DNA from 2 places in the Kitasatospora sp. NPDC048239 genome. Region 2 is predicted to be linked to the other one. Evidence: riboswitches for the same ligand, from Rfam matches in the RefSeq annotation. Region 2 holds a riboswitch; the other holds the start of a gene.
The links. A riboswitch is a leader RNA that binds a small molecule or an ion and turns the genes downstream of it on or off. The one in region 2 is predicted to bind S-adenosylmethionine.

Region 1: another riboswitch for S-adenosylmethionine. It lies ahead of thrC (threonine synthase); the one in region 2 lies ahead of ACGFZP_RS02070 (aminotransferase class V-fold PLP-dependent enzyme).

What each region holds. Positions count from the first base shown of each region.
Region 1 covers NZ_JBICZP010000020.1:3,017-9,550, forward strand. The annotation lists gene ACGFZP_RS34950 (DUF3263 domain-containing protein) at 86-313, shown strand; gene otsB (trehalose-phosphatase) at 382-1,227, shown strand; gene ACGFZP_RS34960 (trehalose-6-phosphate synthase) at 1,211-2,701, opposite strand; gene ACGFZP_RS34965 (glucosyl-3-phosphoglycerate synthase) at 2,740-3,732, opposite strand; SAM riboswitch class I at 3,907-4,040, shown strand; gene thrC (threonine synthase) at 4,058-5,344, shown strand; gene ACGFZP_RS34975 (MoaD/ThiS family protein) at 5,371-5,649, shown strand; gene ACGFZP_RS34980 (cold-shock protein) at 6,261-6,464, shown strand.
Region 2 covers NZ_JBICZP010000001.1:465,732-472,265, reverse strand. The annotation lists gene ACGFZP_RS02080 (rhomboid family intramembrane serine protease) at 1-51, shown strand, start outside; gene ACGFZP_RS02075 (Lrp/AsnC ligand binding domain-containing protein) at 93-374, shown strand; gene ACGFZP_RS02070 (aminotransferase class V-fold PLP-dependent enzyme) at 384-1,748, opposite strand; SAM riboswitch class IV at 1,800-1,917, opposite strand; gene trpD (anthranilate phosphoribosyltransferase) at 2,024-3,100, opposite strand; gene ACGFZP_RS02060 (hypothetical protein) at 3,220-3,645, opposite strand; gene ACGFZP_RS02055 (heme-copper oxidase subunit III) at 4,039-4,659, shown strand; gene ACGFZP_RS02050 (c-type cytochrome) at 4,847-5,656, shown strand; gene ACGFZP_RS02045 (Rieske 2Fe-2S domain-containing protein) at 5,665-6,534, shown strand, end outside.

The sequences.
Region 1 (6,534 bases), on a different contig from region 2:
CGGCGGCCGGTGGTGTGGAGGGCGCAGAGTGTGTCCGAGCCGGGGGTGAGAATGACACTCCGTAGTGGACGGAGGCGGGTCGGGCATGGGTGAGCTGAGCGAGCGGGATCTGGCGGTGCTGGAGCTGGAGGGGCGCCAGTGGCGTACCGCGGGGGCGAAGGAGCGGGCGATCCGGGAGGAGCTGGGGCTCTCCGGTACGCGGTACTACCAGCTGCTGAACGCGCTGCTGGACCGGCCGGAGGCGCTGGCGCACGCACCGGTGCTGGTGAACCGGCTGCGGCGGGTGCGGGAGGCCCGGCGGGCGGCCCGCTAGGTCTGGCGGACGTGGCGGTCGGGCGGAATCGGCGGCTAGCCGCCGGGGGACGTGGGTAGGGTCCGGACATGGGCCTTGAGGACGTGTCGCTGCCGAGGACGGATGCCGGGCGTGCGGGGCTGGAGGCGGTACTCGCCTCGCCCCGGGACGCGGTGGTCGCGCTGGACTTCGACGGGACGCTGGCGCCGATCGTGGCCGATCCGAGCCGGGCGCGGGCGCATCCGGGGGTGGCGCAGGCGCTGCGCGGCCTCGCCCCGCACATCGGGTCGATCGTCGTGGTGACCGGGCGGCCGGCGGCGCTGGCCGTGGAGTACGGCGGGTTCGGCGCGGTCGGGGGCGTGGTGGTGCTCGGGCACTACGGCGCCGAGCGCTGGGAGGCGGGCGAGGTCACGGCCCCACCGGTGCACCCGGGGGTGGCGGCGGTCCGGGAGGTGCTGCCGGCCGTACTGGCCGGGGTCCGCGCGCCGGACGGGACGTGGGTGGAGGACAAGGGGCGCTCGCTCGCGGTGCACACCCGGCGGACGGAGGCACCGCAGGAGGCGTTCGAGCTGCTTCGTGCGCCGGTCGAGGCGCTGGCCGCCGAGCACGGGCTGGTGGTGGAGCCGGGCCGGCTGGTGCTGGAGCTGCGGCCGCCGGGGGTGGACAAGGGCGCCGCGCTGACCGGCTTCCTGCGGGAGCGGGAGGCCCGGGCGGTGCTGTACGCCGGGGACGACCTGGGGGACGTGCCGGCCTTCGCGGCGGTGGAGAAGCTGCGCGGGGAGGGCCTGGCCGGGCTGCTGGTGTGCAGCGGGACGGTGGACGGCGACGCGCCCGTGCGGGAGCTCGCCGACCGGGCGGACCTGGTGGTCGCGGGCCCGGCCGGCGTGGTGGGGCTGCTGACGGCCCTGGGGGAGGAGCTCAGCCGAGGGCGTTGAGCTGGTCCAGGAACCACTGCTGGGGCGGCAGCGCGGTCGCGGCGGCGGCCAGCCGCTTGGTCCGCTCGGCGCGCTCGTCGGCGGGCATGGTGAGCGCGGTGTGCAGGGCCTCGGCGGTGGCGATGACGTCGTACGGGTTGACGCTGATCGCCTCGTCGGCGAGCTCCGCGTGGGCGCCGGCCTCGCGTGACAGGACCAGGGCGCAGCCCTGGTCGGAGACCACCGGGACCTCCTTGGCGACCAGGTTCATGCCGTCCCTGATCGGGTTGACCAGGGCCACGTCGGCCATCCGGTAGGCGGCCAGCGACCGCGGGAAGTCGTCGTCGAGGTGCACGATCAGCGGCTGCCAGGTGGGCGTGGCGAACTCCGCGTTGACCTCCTCGGCGAGGCGCCGGACCTCGGCCGTGTACGCCCGGTACTCGGCGAGGTCGGTGCGGGAGGGGTAGGCGAAGGCGATGTGGACGACCTCGTCCCGCCAGTCGGGCCGGGTGCGCAGCAGGTGCCGGTAGGCCTGGAACCCGCGGACGATGTTCTTGCTCAGCTCGGTGCGGTCGACCCGGACGATCGTGCGGCGCCCGCCCACGGCCTCGCGCAGGGCGGCCAGGCGCTCGTCGACGTCCGGGCGGTGGGACCGCTCGCGCAGGAAGTCGGCGTCGGCGCCGAGGGCGTGCACGCCGAGGCGGGTGGTGCGGCCGGTGGCGGCGCCCCCGGTCGGCGGGAGGGTGACGGTGAGGGCGTCGCGGTCGACGGTGGCGCCGAGCTGGTCCGCGCAGCACTCGGCGAAGGCCAGCGCCCAGCGGCGGGTCAGGAAGCCGGCCCGGTCGGAGCCGAGGATGCCGGTCAGGACGGCCTCGGCGACGTCGTCGGGCAGCAGCCGGAAGTACTCGGGCGGGGCCCACGGGGTGTGCGAGAAGTGGCCGATCCGCAGGTCGGGGCGGAGTGCGCGGAGCAGTCCGGGGACGAGCGAGAGGTGGTAGTCCTGGACGAGGACGGCCGCGCCCGGGGCGGCCTCGGCGGCCAGCGCCTCGGCGAAGGCGGTGTTGTACGCCTGGTAGGCCTGCCACTCGGTGCGGAAGCCGGCGTCGAAGGAGGGGGCGGTCGGGGTGGCGTAGAGCAGGTGGTGGACGAACCAGAGGGTGGAGTTGGCGACGCCGTTGTAGGCGCGGGCGAAGGTCTCCGGGTCGATGTCCAGCATCCGGACGGCCTGGCCGCCGACGTCGTGGCCGGCGAGGTCGAGGCGTCCGTCGGGGGCCTGCCGGGCCGCTCGGCGGTCCGCCTCGCCCAGTGCGGCGCAGACCCAGACGGCGTTGGGGTCGTCGATGGCGGAGAGCCCGGAGACCAGGCCGCCGCCGCCCCGGCGGAGGGTCAGGGTGCCGTCCTCCGCGGCGCTGAACGACACCGGCCCCCGGTTGGATGCCACCAGGACGGGGGCGGTGCCGGTCGGACTCGAACGTTCGGTCGTGAGATCGCCCATGGTTGGTACGTTGCCGTGGCTCCGGGCCCGCAAACCCCTCAGCGGGGGAGGTGGCGGTTCACGTACTCGGGGACGGTGTGCATCGGGGGGCGCTCGACGGCGGTGACCGGGTGCGTGTGTGCGGTGAACGCGCGGGTGTCCGGGTCGCGGGTGAACTGGGTGAGCCACGGGTGCAGCAGGTCGGCGGAGGCCTTGAGCCGGTGGGCGCGGTCGAGCCGTTCGAGGGCGGTGCGGTAGATGGTGGCGGCCATCCGGCCGAGCGCCTGGCCGTCCTGGTGGCGGTGGTGGCGCACGCCGACGTCCACCTGGGCGAGGGCGTCGAGGCCGGCCGTCTCCAGGGCGTCGACCAGCAGGCCCAGCTCGACGCCGTAGCCGGTGGGGAAGGGCAGCCGTTCGAGCAGCGAACGGCGGGCCGCGTACTCGCCGCCGAGCGGCTGGACGAAACCGGCGAGTTCCGGCCAGTGCAGGTTGAGCAGCGGGCGGGCGACGAGCTCGGTGACCCGGCCGCCGCCGGCCGGCACGATCGCGCCGTCGGTCTCCAGCGGGCGGTCGTACATGGCCTTGACCAGCTGGATCCCGGGTTCGGTGAGCAGCGGGCCGACGATGCCGGAGACGAAGGCGGGGTCGAACTCGCGCAGGTCGGCGTCGACGAAGCAGACGATCTCGCCGCTGGTGGCCAGCAGTGAGCGCCAGAGCACCTCGCCCTTGCCGGGGGCGGCGGGCAGCCGGGGCAGGATGTCGTCGCGGTGGACCACCCGGGCGCCGGCCGCGGCGGCCGCGGCGGCGGTGCCGTCCACGGATCCGGAGTCGACGACGACGAGTTCGTCGACCAGCGGCAGGCGCTCCATCAGCTCGCGGCGGATGGTCCGGACGATGTCGCCGACGGTGGCCTCCTCGTCCAGGGCCGGCAGCACCACGCTGACGGTGCCGGCCCGGCCCGCCACCCGCTTGGCCTCAAGCAGGGTGCGCACCGGACGGTCGGCCGCGCTCCAGGAGCGGCGGCGCAGCCAGGACGCGGCCTCCGGTAGCAGCGCGGGGATCGGTTCGGCGGGCACGGGCGCACTCCTCGGCTGGGCGGGTGGGACAGGTCATCTCGCGTGGCGGACGGTCCCGTTCAGGCTTGACGCCTTCGGATACAGTCTTCGTACAGCGGTCGGACCTTCGCACGCCGGGGTCACCGCTGAGCACGACCAACAACTTCATAGAGCTCATCCAGAGGGACTGAGGGAACGGCCCGTTGACGTCCCGGCAACCTTCTCGCGCGGCTGTTCGACAGGCCCCGGCGGGACAGGTGCCAATTCCGGCCTGTGGCGCGCCCGCGTCACGGGGAAGATGAGGAGAGAGGCCTCCGCCATCATGGCTATCGACACCGTTGCACCCGCACCCGCATCCGTTGACCTCGGCCCCGCCGCCGCCCTGTCCTGTCGGGAGTGCGGCACCCGGTTCCCGCTCGGTCCGAGCTTCGCCTGTGTCGAGTGTTTCGGGCCGCTGGAGATCGCCTACGACTTCGGCAGCGAGAGCGCCGAGGAGCTGCGCAAGCGGATCGAGGCCGGACCGGCGTCGATCTGGCGCTACGCCCCGCTGCTGCCGGTGCCGGCCGACGTCGCCGGCAAGCCGAACCTGAACCCGGGGTGGACCCCGCTGGTGAAGGCGGACAACCTGGGCCGCGAGCTCGGATTCACCGCCCAGCTGCACATCAAGGACGACTCGGGCAACCCGACGCACTCGTTCAAGGACCGCGTGGTGGCGTGCGCCATCGAGGCCGCGCGGGCCTTCGGCTTCACCACCCTGTCCTGCTCGTCGACCGGCAACCTGGCCGGTGCGGTGGGCGCGGCGGCGGCCCGGGCCGGTTTCAAGTCCTGCGTGTTCATCCCGCACGACCTGGAGCAGGGCAAGGTCGTGATGGCCGGTGTCTACGGCGGCGAGCTGGTCGGCATCGAGGGCAACTACGACGATGTGAACCGCTTCTGCTCGGAGCTGATCGGCGACCCGGCCGGTGAGGGCTGGGGCTTCGTCAACGTCAACCTGCGCCCGTACTACGGCGAGGGCTCCAAGACGCTGGCGTACGAGATCTGCGAGCAGCTCGGCTGGCGGCTGCCGGAGCAGATCGTCATCCCGATCGCCTCGGGGTCGCAGCTGACGAAGATCGACAAGGGCCTGCAGGAGCTGATCAGGCTCGGCCTGGTCGAGGACCGGCCGTACCGGATCTTCGGCGCCCAGGCAGAGGGCTGCTCGCCGGTGTCGGCCGCCTTCAAGGCCGGCCACGACGTGATCCGCCCGGTCAAGCCGGACACCATCGCCAAGTCGCTGGCCATCGGCAACCCGGCCGACGGCCCGTACGTGCTGGACATCGCCCGCCGCACCGGCGGCGCCGTCGAGGACGTCACCGACGCCGAGGTGGTGGCCGCGATCAAGCTGCTGGCCCGCACCGAGGGCGTCTTCGCCGAGACCGCGGGCGGGGTGACCGTCGGCGTGCTGAAGAAGCTGGTCGAGACCGGACAGCTGGACCCGGCCAAGGAGACCGTCGCGATCAACACCGGCGACGGTCTGAAGACCCTGGACGCCGTCTCCGACGCCGGCATGACCGCCGTGATCCGCCCGACGCTGGCGTCGTTCCGCGACGCCGGCCTCGCCTCCGCCTGACCCACCCGCAGCAAGGAGAAGCCCCCATGAGCGCCACCGTCCGCATCCCGACCATCCTGCGCACCTACACCGGCGGCGTCGCCGAGGTGACCGCCGAGGGCGCCACCCTGGGTGAGGTCATCGCCGACCTGGAGAACAACCACGCGGGCATCTCCGCCCGCATCCTGGACGACGCCGGAAAGCTGCGCCGTTTCGTCAACGTCTACGTCAACGACGACGACGTGCGCTTCGCGGAGGGCCTGGCCACCGAGATCAAGGACGGCGCCGGCATCTCGATCATCCCCGCGGTGGCCGGCGGCTGCTGAGCCGCCCCTTCCCGGATCGGTCGCCCGGCTCCCCGGCCGGCCGCCCGGTTCTTCGACCAGCCGTTCGCGCGTACGGAATTCCGCTTCCCGTACGCGCGGGCGGCTGGTCGCATTCCGGCCGGAATATTTCCCGGTCAAGTCGGAGTAGAGTGTGGCTCAGCCGGGAACAGGGCTCCCCCTCCCCCTTTCACCGGCGGTCGAATCCGTCCGCGCCCGTACCGCCGGTATCCGTCCGGCCGCTGAGACCGGCGCCGGGGCCGTGGCGTTGAAACATGTCAGGCCGATGTCAGAATTCTTCAGGGGATTTGGGCAATTCGTCCGCTATGTCCGGCGTGGAATGCGGGAATTTCTCCCGCTTTCACCCGGCCTGTCCCCTGACACCCCTAGCGAATTCCCAGCGGCGGGCTCTGTTGCAGAGGGCGTCGATCCGGATACATTCAGCCGCGGTCGACGCAATCGCCCGTTCATCGGATGCCTCCGATGGGCTCGGCGGGGGATTGCGGCGTGCACGGCTGTGCCCAGGGGGGGTTCCCCGGGCCGGCCTCAACCAGACCCGGGCCCGCAGACCTGCGGGCGCGTGAAGGGCCAGCACAGCACTAGGGGAGTTCGGAATGGCTCAGGGCACCGTCAAGTGGTTCAACGCGGAGAAGGGCTACGGCTTCATCGCGGTCGACGGTGGTGCGGACGTCTTCGTCCACTACAGCGCGATCCAGATGGACGGCTACCGCACCCTTGAGGAGGGCCAGCGGGTCGAGTTCGAGATCTCTCAGGGGCAGAAGGGCCCGCAGGCGGACATGGTCCGCGCGGCGGTCTGACCTTTCCGGTCCCAGGAGTTCGGCTCGGCCCATCGGCTGGTGCACCTCTTGCTTCGCTGCGGGCCCGTAC
Region 2 (6,534 bases):
TTCCTCTACGCCTGCACCCTGGCCACCCGCCCCCCGCGACGCCCCGACTGACGCCCGATACGCTGGCGGGACCCCACAAAGGAGCCCGAAAAGTGATCACCGCCATCGTCCTGATCAAGACCAGCGTCGACCGCATCCCGGAGATCGCCGAGGCGATCGCGGCCATCGAGGGTGTCAGCGAGGTCTACTCGGTGACCGGCGGCTACGACCTGGTGGCGATGGTGCGGGTACGGCGGCACGACGACCTGGCCGAGGTGATCCCCGGCCGGCTGAACAAGGTCCCGGGGGTGGCCCAGACCGAGACCCAGATCGCCTTCCGCACCTACTCGCAGCACGACCTGGAGGCCGCCTTCGCCCTCGGCCTGGACGGCTAGGGCCTCTCTCTAGGCGTCCCGGCGGCTGTCGGCGACGCAGCGGCCGCCCTCGTTGCGGTAGGTCCAGGCCGCGCCGTCCGTGACCAGCTCGCGGACGGCGGTCAGGAAGCGGTCGATGTGCTCGTCCGGGGTCCCGGCGCCGAAGCTGACCCGGATCGCGTTCAGGCTGCGCTCGCCCGGCAGCGACGGCTCCGGCGCCCCGCACTCGGACGGCGCCACGTCCTCGTCCCCGAGCAGGGTCCGCACCAGCGGGTGCGCGCAGAACAGGCCGTCGCGCACCCCGATGCCGTACTCGGCGGAGAGCGCCGCCGAGAAGTGCGAGCTGTTCCAGCCCTGGACGACGAAGGAGAGCACGCCCACCCGGGCCGAGTCCGCGCCGAACAGGTTCAGCACCTTGACCTGCGGGACGTCCGCCAGACCCGCCTTGAGCCGGTCGATCAGCTGCTGCTCGCGGGCCTCCAGCGCGTCGAAGCCGGCCTCGGTGAGCGCCCGGCAGGCGGAGGCGATGGAGTAGACGCCGATCACGTTCGGCGAGCCGGCCTCGTGCCGGGCCGGGCCGGTGTGCCACTGCACGGCCACCGAGCCGTCGGCCTCCCGGGCCACCGTGCGGGTGGCACCGCCGCCGGCCAGGTACGGCTCGGCCGCGTCCAGCCAGTCGGCCCGGCCGGCCAGCACCCCGGCGCCGAACGGCGCGTACAGCTTGTGTCCGGAGAAGGCGATCCAGTCCACGCCCAGCTCGCGCACCGAGACCCGGTGGTGCGGGGCCAGCTGCGCCGCGTCCAGCACCACCCGGGCGCCGTGCCGGTGCGCGACCCGGGTGAGCTCGGCGACCGGCCACAGCTCCCCGGTGACGTTCGAGGCGCCGGTGACGCAGAGCAGCTTGGGGCCCTCGGGCGCCTCGGCCAGCGCGGCGTCGAGCGCGGCGACCGCCTCGGCGTGCGAGCGGGGGGCCCGCAGGTAGTCGACCTCCAGACCGGCGTGCCGCCAGGGCAGCAGCGAGGCGTGGTGCTCGGTCTCGAAGGCGAACACCCGGGTGCCGGCCGGGACGGCGCCCGCCAGCAGGTTGAGCGAGTCGGTGGTGGCCCGGGTGAAGACCACCTGGTCGCCCTCGCGCAGGTCCAGGAACGCGGTGACGGTCCGGCGGCTCTGCTCGAACAGGTCGGTGGAGAGCTGGGAGAGGTACCCGGCGCCGCGGTGCACGCTGCCGTAGTAGGGGGCGTAGGCGGCGACGTCGTCCCAGACCCGCTGCAGCGCCGGCGAGCTGGCGGCGTAGTCCAGTGCCGCGTAGGTGACCTTCTCGCCGCTGGCCAGCGGGACCTCGACGTCCTGGCCGAGGACGGCGAGCGGGGCGCAGATTTCGGTGGTGACGGACATGGGGATGCACTCCTTCGGGGTCAAGGACCCCGGGAGTGCGTGTATGCCGGGTGTCCGCGCTTGCCACGCGGACGGTTCGCCACGTGACCCGGTCCTCACCCAGGGCACCCCGCCACGGAAGGAGGGTTGCCGGACAGCAAGCTGGGGCTTGTCGCTGTCACTCATGACCTGGCACGACTCTAGGTCGCGTCCACCCGATGGTCAAACAGGGGTCCGCCATTCGGACAAGCCGAAGGGCCCGCACCGACTGTCCGGCGCGGGCCCCAACCATCGCTTCACACCCGGCTGGTGGCCTCCGACCAGCGCTTCAGCACATCCTGGGCGGCGCCCGAGTCGACGGCCGCGGCGGCCCGCTCCAGGCCGACCGCCAGCTGCTCGACGAGCGGCGCGTCGGTCAGGTCCAGCGCCACCAGCGCCGACGCGGCGTTCAGCAGGACGGCGTCCCGGACGGGCCCGCGCTCCCCGGCCAGCAGCCGGCGCGCCACCTCCGCGTTGTACGCCGGGTCCGCGCCGCGCAGCGCCTCGATGCCGACCAGCTCGATGCCGAGGTCGCGCGGGTCGAACACGGTCTCGGTGACGGCGCCGTCGCGCACGATCCAGACCCGGGACGTGGTGGTGATGGTCAACTCGTCGAGGCCGTCGTCACCCCGGAACACCAGTGCGCTGGCGCCGCGCCGGGCCAGCACCCCGGCGATCAGCCCGGCCAGCCGGGTGTCGAAGCAGCCGATCGCGTGCGCGGTCACCTTGGCCGGGTTGGTCAGCGGGCCGAGGGTGTTGAACGCGGTGGGCACCCCGAGGCCGCTGCGGGCCGGGGCGGTGTGCCGCATCGCGGGGTGGAACTTCGCCGCGAAGCAGAAGGTCAGCCCGACCTCCTCGGCGACCTCCGCGACCCGCCGGGCGGAGAGGTCCAGGTTGACGCCCAGCTTCTCCAGCACGTCCGAGGAGCCGCTCGCCGAGGAGGCCGCCCGGTTGCCGTGCTTGACCACCTTGGCGCCGGCCGCCGCCGCGACGATCGCGGCCATGGTGGAGATGTTGACGGTCTTCGCCCGGTCGCCGCCGGTGCCGACGATGTCCACCGCCGGACCGGGGATGGACAGCGGCTCGGCGTGCGCGTACATCGAGTCCACCAGGCCGACGATCTCGTCGACCGTCTCGCCCTTGGCCCGCAGCGCCACCATGAAGCCCGCCATCTGGACCGGGGAGGCCTCGCCGCTCATGATCCGGTCCATCGCCCAGGCCGTGTCGGCCCGGTCCAGGTCCTCACCGCGCAGCAGCGCCGTCAGGATGTCCGGCCAGGTGCGGACCACCTGCACGGGGTCGTTGCCGCCGTTCGCAGGGTTCACGTTCACCATGGCCGACTCCAGCTCTGCTCGGTTCCCCGGGGGGTGTCCCCGGGACTGGAGTCAGCCTATCGAGCGGCGGGGTGCCCCCGGCCCGCCCTGGCCCTACTTCTCTAGTAATGAGACGGCGCTCAGCGAGCGGCCGGGGCGCGCTTCTCCAACCGGGCCCGGAGCAGGGTCGCCGCGGCCTCGGCCAGCGCCATCGGGTCCACCGGGCGGGAGATCGCCGCGTCCGCCCGGCTCCAGGCCGCGAGCCAGGAGTCCTGCGGCCGGCCGATCAGCACCAGCACCGGCGGGCAGCCGTAGATCTCGTCCTTCAGCTGCCGCCCGAGCCCGAGCCCGCCGGCCGGGACGGCCTCGCCGTCCAGGATGCAGAGGTCCACTCCGCCCTTCTCCAGCGCGCGCAGCACCGCGGGGGTGGTCGCGCACTCCAGGTAGGACAGCTCCGGCAGATCCGACGCGGGCCGCCGGCCGAGCGCCGTCAGCACCTGCTCACGGGTGTTGCGGTCATCGCTGTAGACGAGGACGGTGAGCGTCTCGTCGGTCGTGTACGCCATGGACCCTGCTCCCTCAAGTGTGATCCGGACCACGTTCGCCTGATCCGGATGCTACTCCCGTTCCCCCGCCGCCGAGGCCGTCCCGCGCGATCGTTCTCAAGCCGCCGCGCCCACGGCTCACCCGAGCGGAGGACACCCCGTCACCCCGACCCGCGCACTCCACCCGTACGGCCGATATCCGGCCTCCCCCATAGCCCCGGCGGGCCCTGGAGGGGTGCAGCGACACGCAGGGCATCAGGGTCGTAGGGCCCTCCGAGGAACCGTCAGAAAAGGGACACGCCGCTGCTCAGCCACTATCCGGAGGCCCCGTCGGCCCCCAGGGGGGCATACCGCACGCACCGGACACTCCGAGGGACACCCCCCGGCGTGAAGACGGAATAAGGGACCGACATAATGTCCGTCGTGGCGACAGCAACAGCAGTAGAAACCGGGCACGCGCACGGATCGGTCAACCGGCCGAACATGGTCAGCGTCGGAACGATCGTCTGGCTCAGTTCCGAGTTGATGTTCTTCGCGGCCCTCTTCGCGATGTACTTCACGCTCCGCTCCGTCAAGGGAGCCGAGTTCTGGAGCGAGAAGGCGCACGCCCTCAACGTGCCCTTCTCCTCGGTCAACACCACGATCCTGGTGCTCTCCTCACTGACCTGCCAGCTCGGCGTGTTCGCCGCCGAGCGCGGGGACGTGAAGAAGCTCCGTTCGTGGTTCGTCATCACTTTCGTGATGGGCGCGATCTTCATCGGCGGCCAGGTCTTCGAGTACACCGAGCTGGTCAAGAAGGACGGCCTCTCGCTGTCCTCCGACCCGTACGGCACGGTGTTCTACCTGACCACCGGCTTCCACGGTCTGCACGTGACGGGTGGTCTGATCGCCTTCCTGCTGGTCCTGGGACGGACGTACGCAGCCAAGCGCTTCACGCACGAGCAGGCCACCGCCGCGATCGTGGTGTCGTACTACTGGCACTTCGTCGACGTCGTGTGGATCGGCCTCTTCGCGACCATCTACCTGATCAAGTAACCAGCTGATCAGGTCGCTGGCCACCGGCCCCGGGTCCCGCCCTCACCGGCGACGGCCCGATTTGCCGGTGGCGACGCTCCCACCGACCGACCGCGCGCGCAGCCCTAGAACAGGCAGCCTCGTGCCGGCCAGACCGGCCGCCGGGTGCACCCACCAGTCGACCAGATCCTGACACCGGGGTTATTCCGTGAAAAAGCTCTCCGCACGACGGCGCCACCCATTGGCGGCGCTGGTCGTCCTACTTCTCGCCCTGGCGGCAACCGGGGGGCTGTACGCCGCGTTCGCGCCCGCCGACAAGGCGCAGGCCGACGTCGCCGCGCAGTCGCTCGCGATCGATGAGGGCAAGAAGCTCTTCGCCGTGGGCTGCTCCTCCTGCCACGGCCTGAACGGCCAGGGCAGCAGCGACGGTCCGAGCCTGGTCGGCGTCGGTTCCGCCGCGGTCGACTTCCAGGTCGCGACGGGCCGCATGCCGGCCCAGCAGCCCGGCGCCCAGGTGCCGAGCAAGAAGAACATCTACTCGCAGGCCGAGATCGACCAGATGGCCGCCTTCGTGGCCTCGCTCGGCCCCGGCCCGGTGACGCCGACCTCGGAGCAGTACACCTCGACCAACCCCGAGGACATCTCCAAGGGTGGCGAGCTGTTCCGCACCAACTGCGCCCAGTGCCACAACTTCGCCGGCCAGGGCGGTGCCCTGACCCAGGGCAAGTACGCCCCGTCGCTGGAGGGCGTGGACGCCAAGCACATCTACGAGGCCATGCAGACCGGCCCGCAGAACATGCCGTCGTTCCCGGACACCACCATGCCCGAGGAGCAGAAGAAGCAGATCGTGGCCTTCGTCCGCCACACCACCAACGATGAGCCGAACCCCGGTGGTCTCACGCTCGGCAGCCTCGGTCCCGTGACCGAGGGCCTGTTCGGCTGGATCTTCGGTCTCGGCGCGCTCATCGCGGTCGCGATCTGGGTCGCCGCCCACACCACCAAGGCCAAGAAGTCATGAGCCAGGACATGTCAGAAGAGAACCTTCCGGAGTCGCACGGCTCCGCCGGGCACCACGAGGTGGCCGCCCAGGGCGATCCGTTCGCCGACCCGGGCCTGCCGGCCCACGAACCGCGTCGCACCGACATCGACGAGCGGGCCGCCAAGCGCGCGGAGCGCCAGGTCTCGCTGATGTTCGTGGTCTCGATGCTCGCCACGGTGGGCTTCATCGCCTCCTACGTGGCCATCGACCCGGACAAGATCGTCTATGTCTGGCCGCTGGGCAACATCAGCGCGATGAACTTCGCGCTGGGCATGACGCTCGGTGTCGCGCTGTTCTGCATCGGCGCGGGTGCGGTCCACTGGGCCCGCACCCTGATGTCGGACCACGAGATCCCGGCCGAGCGCCACCCGATCGAGGCCGACGACGAGGTCCGCGCGGACGTCATCGAGCAGTTCAGGACCGGCGCCGCCGAGTCCGGCTTCGGCCGCCGCAAGATGATCCGCAACACCCTCATCGGCTCGATGGCCCTGGTGCCGCTCTCCGGTGTCGTGCTGCTGCGCGACCTGGGCCCGCTGCCCGAGGACAAGCTGGAGCACACCGGGTGGGCCGAGGCCACCCCGGCGGAGCCGTTGGCGCTCATCAACATGAACACCAACCTGCCGATGAAGGCCGAGGACATCACCGTCGGCTCGCTGACCTTCGCCATGCCGCAGGGTCTGCACACCCACGACGAGGACTTCCAGCAGCAGATCGCCAAGGACGCCCTGATGCTGGTCCGCATCTCGCCAGACGACATCAAGGACGACAAGTCCCGGGAGCTGGGCTTCGAGGGCATCCTCGCCTACTCCAAGATCTGCACCCACGTCGGCTGCCCGATCAGCCTGTACGAGCAGCAG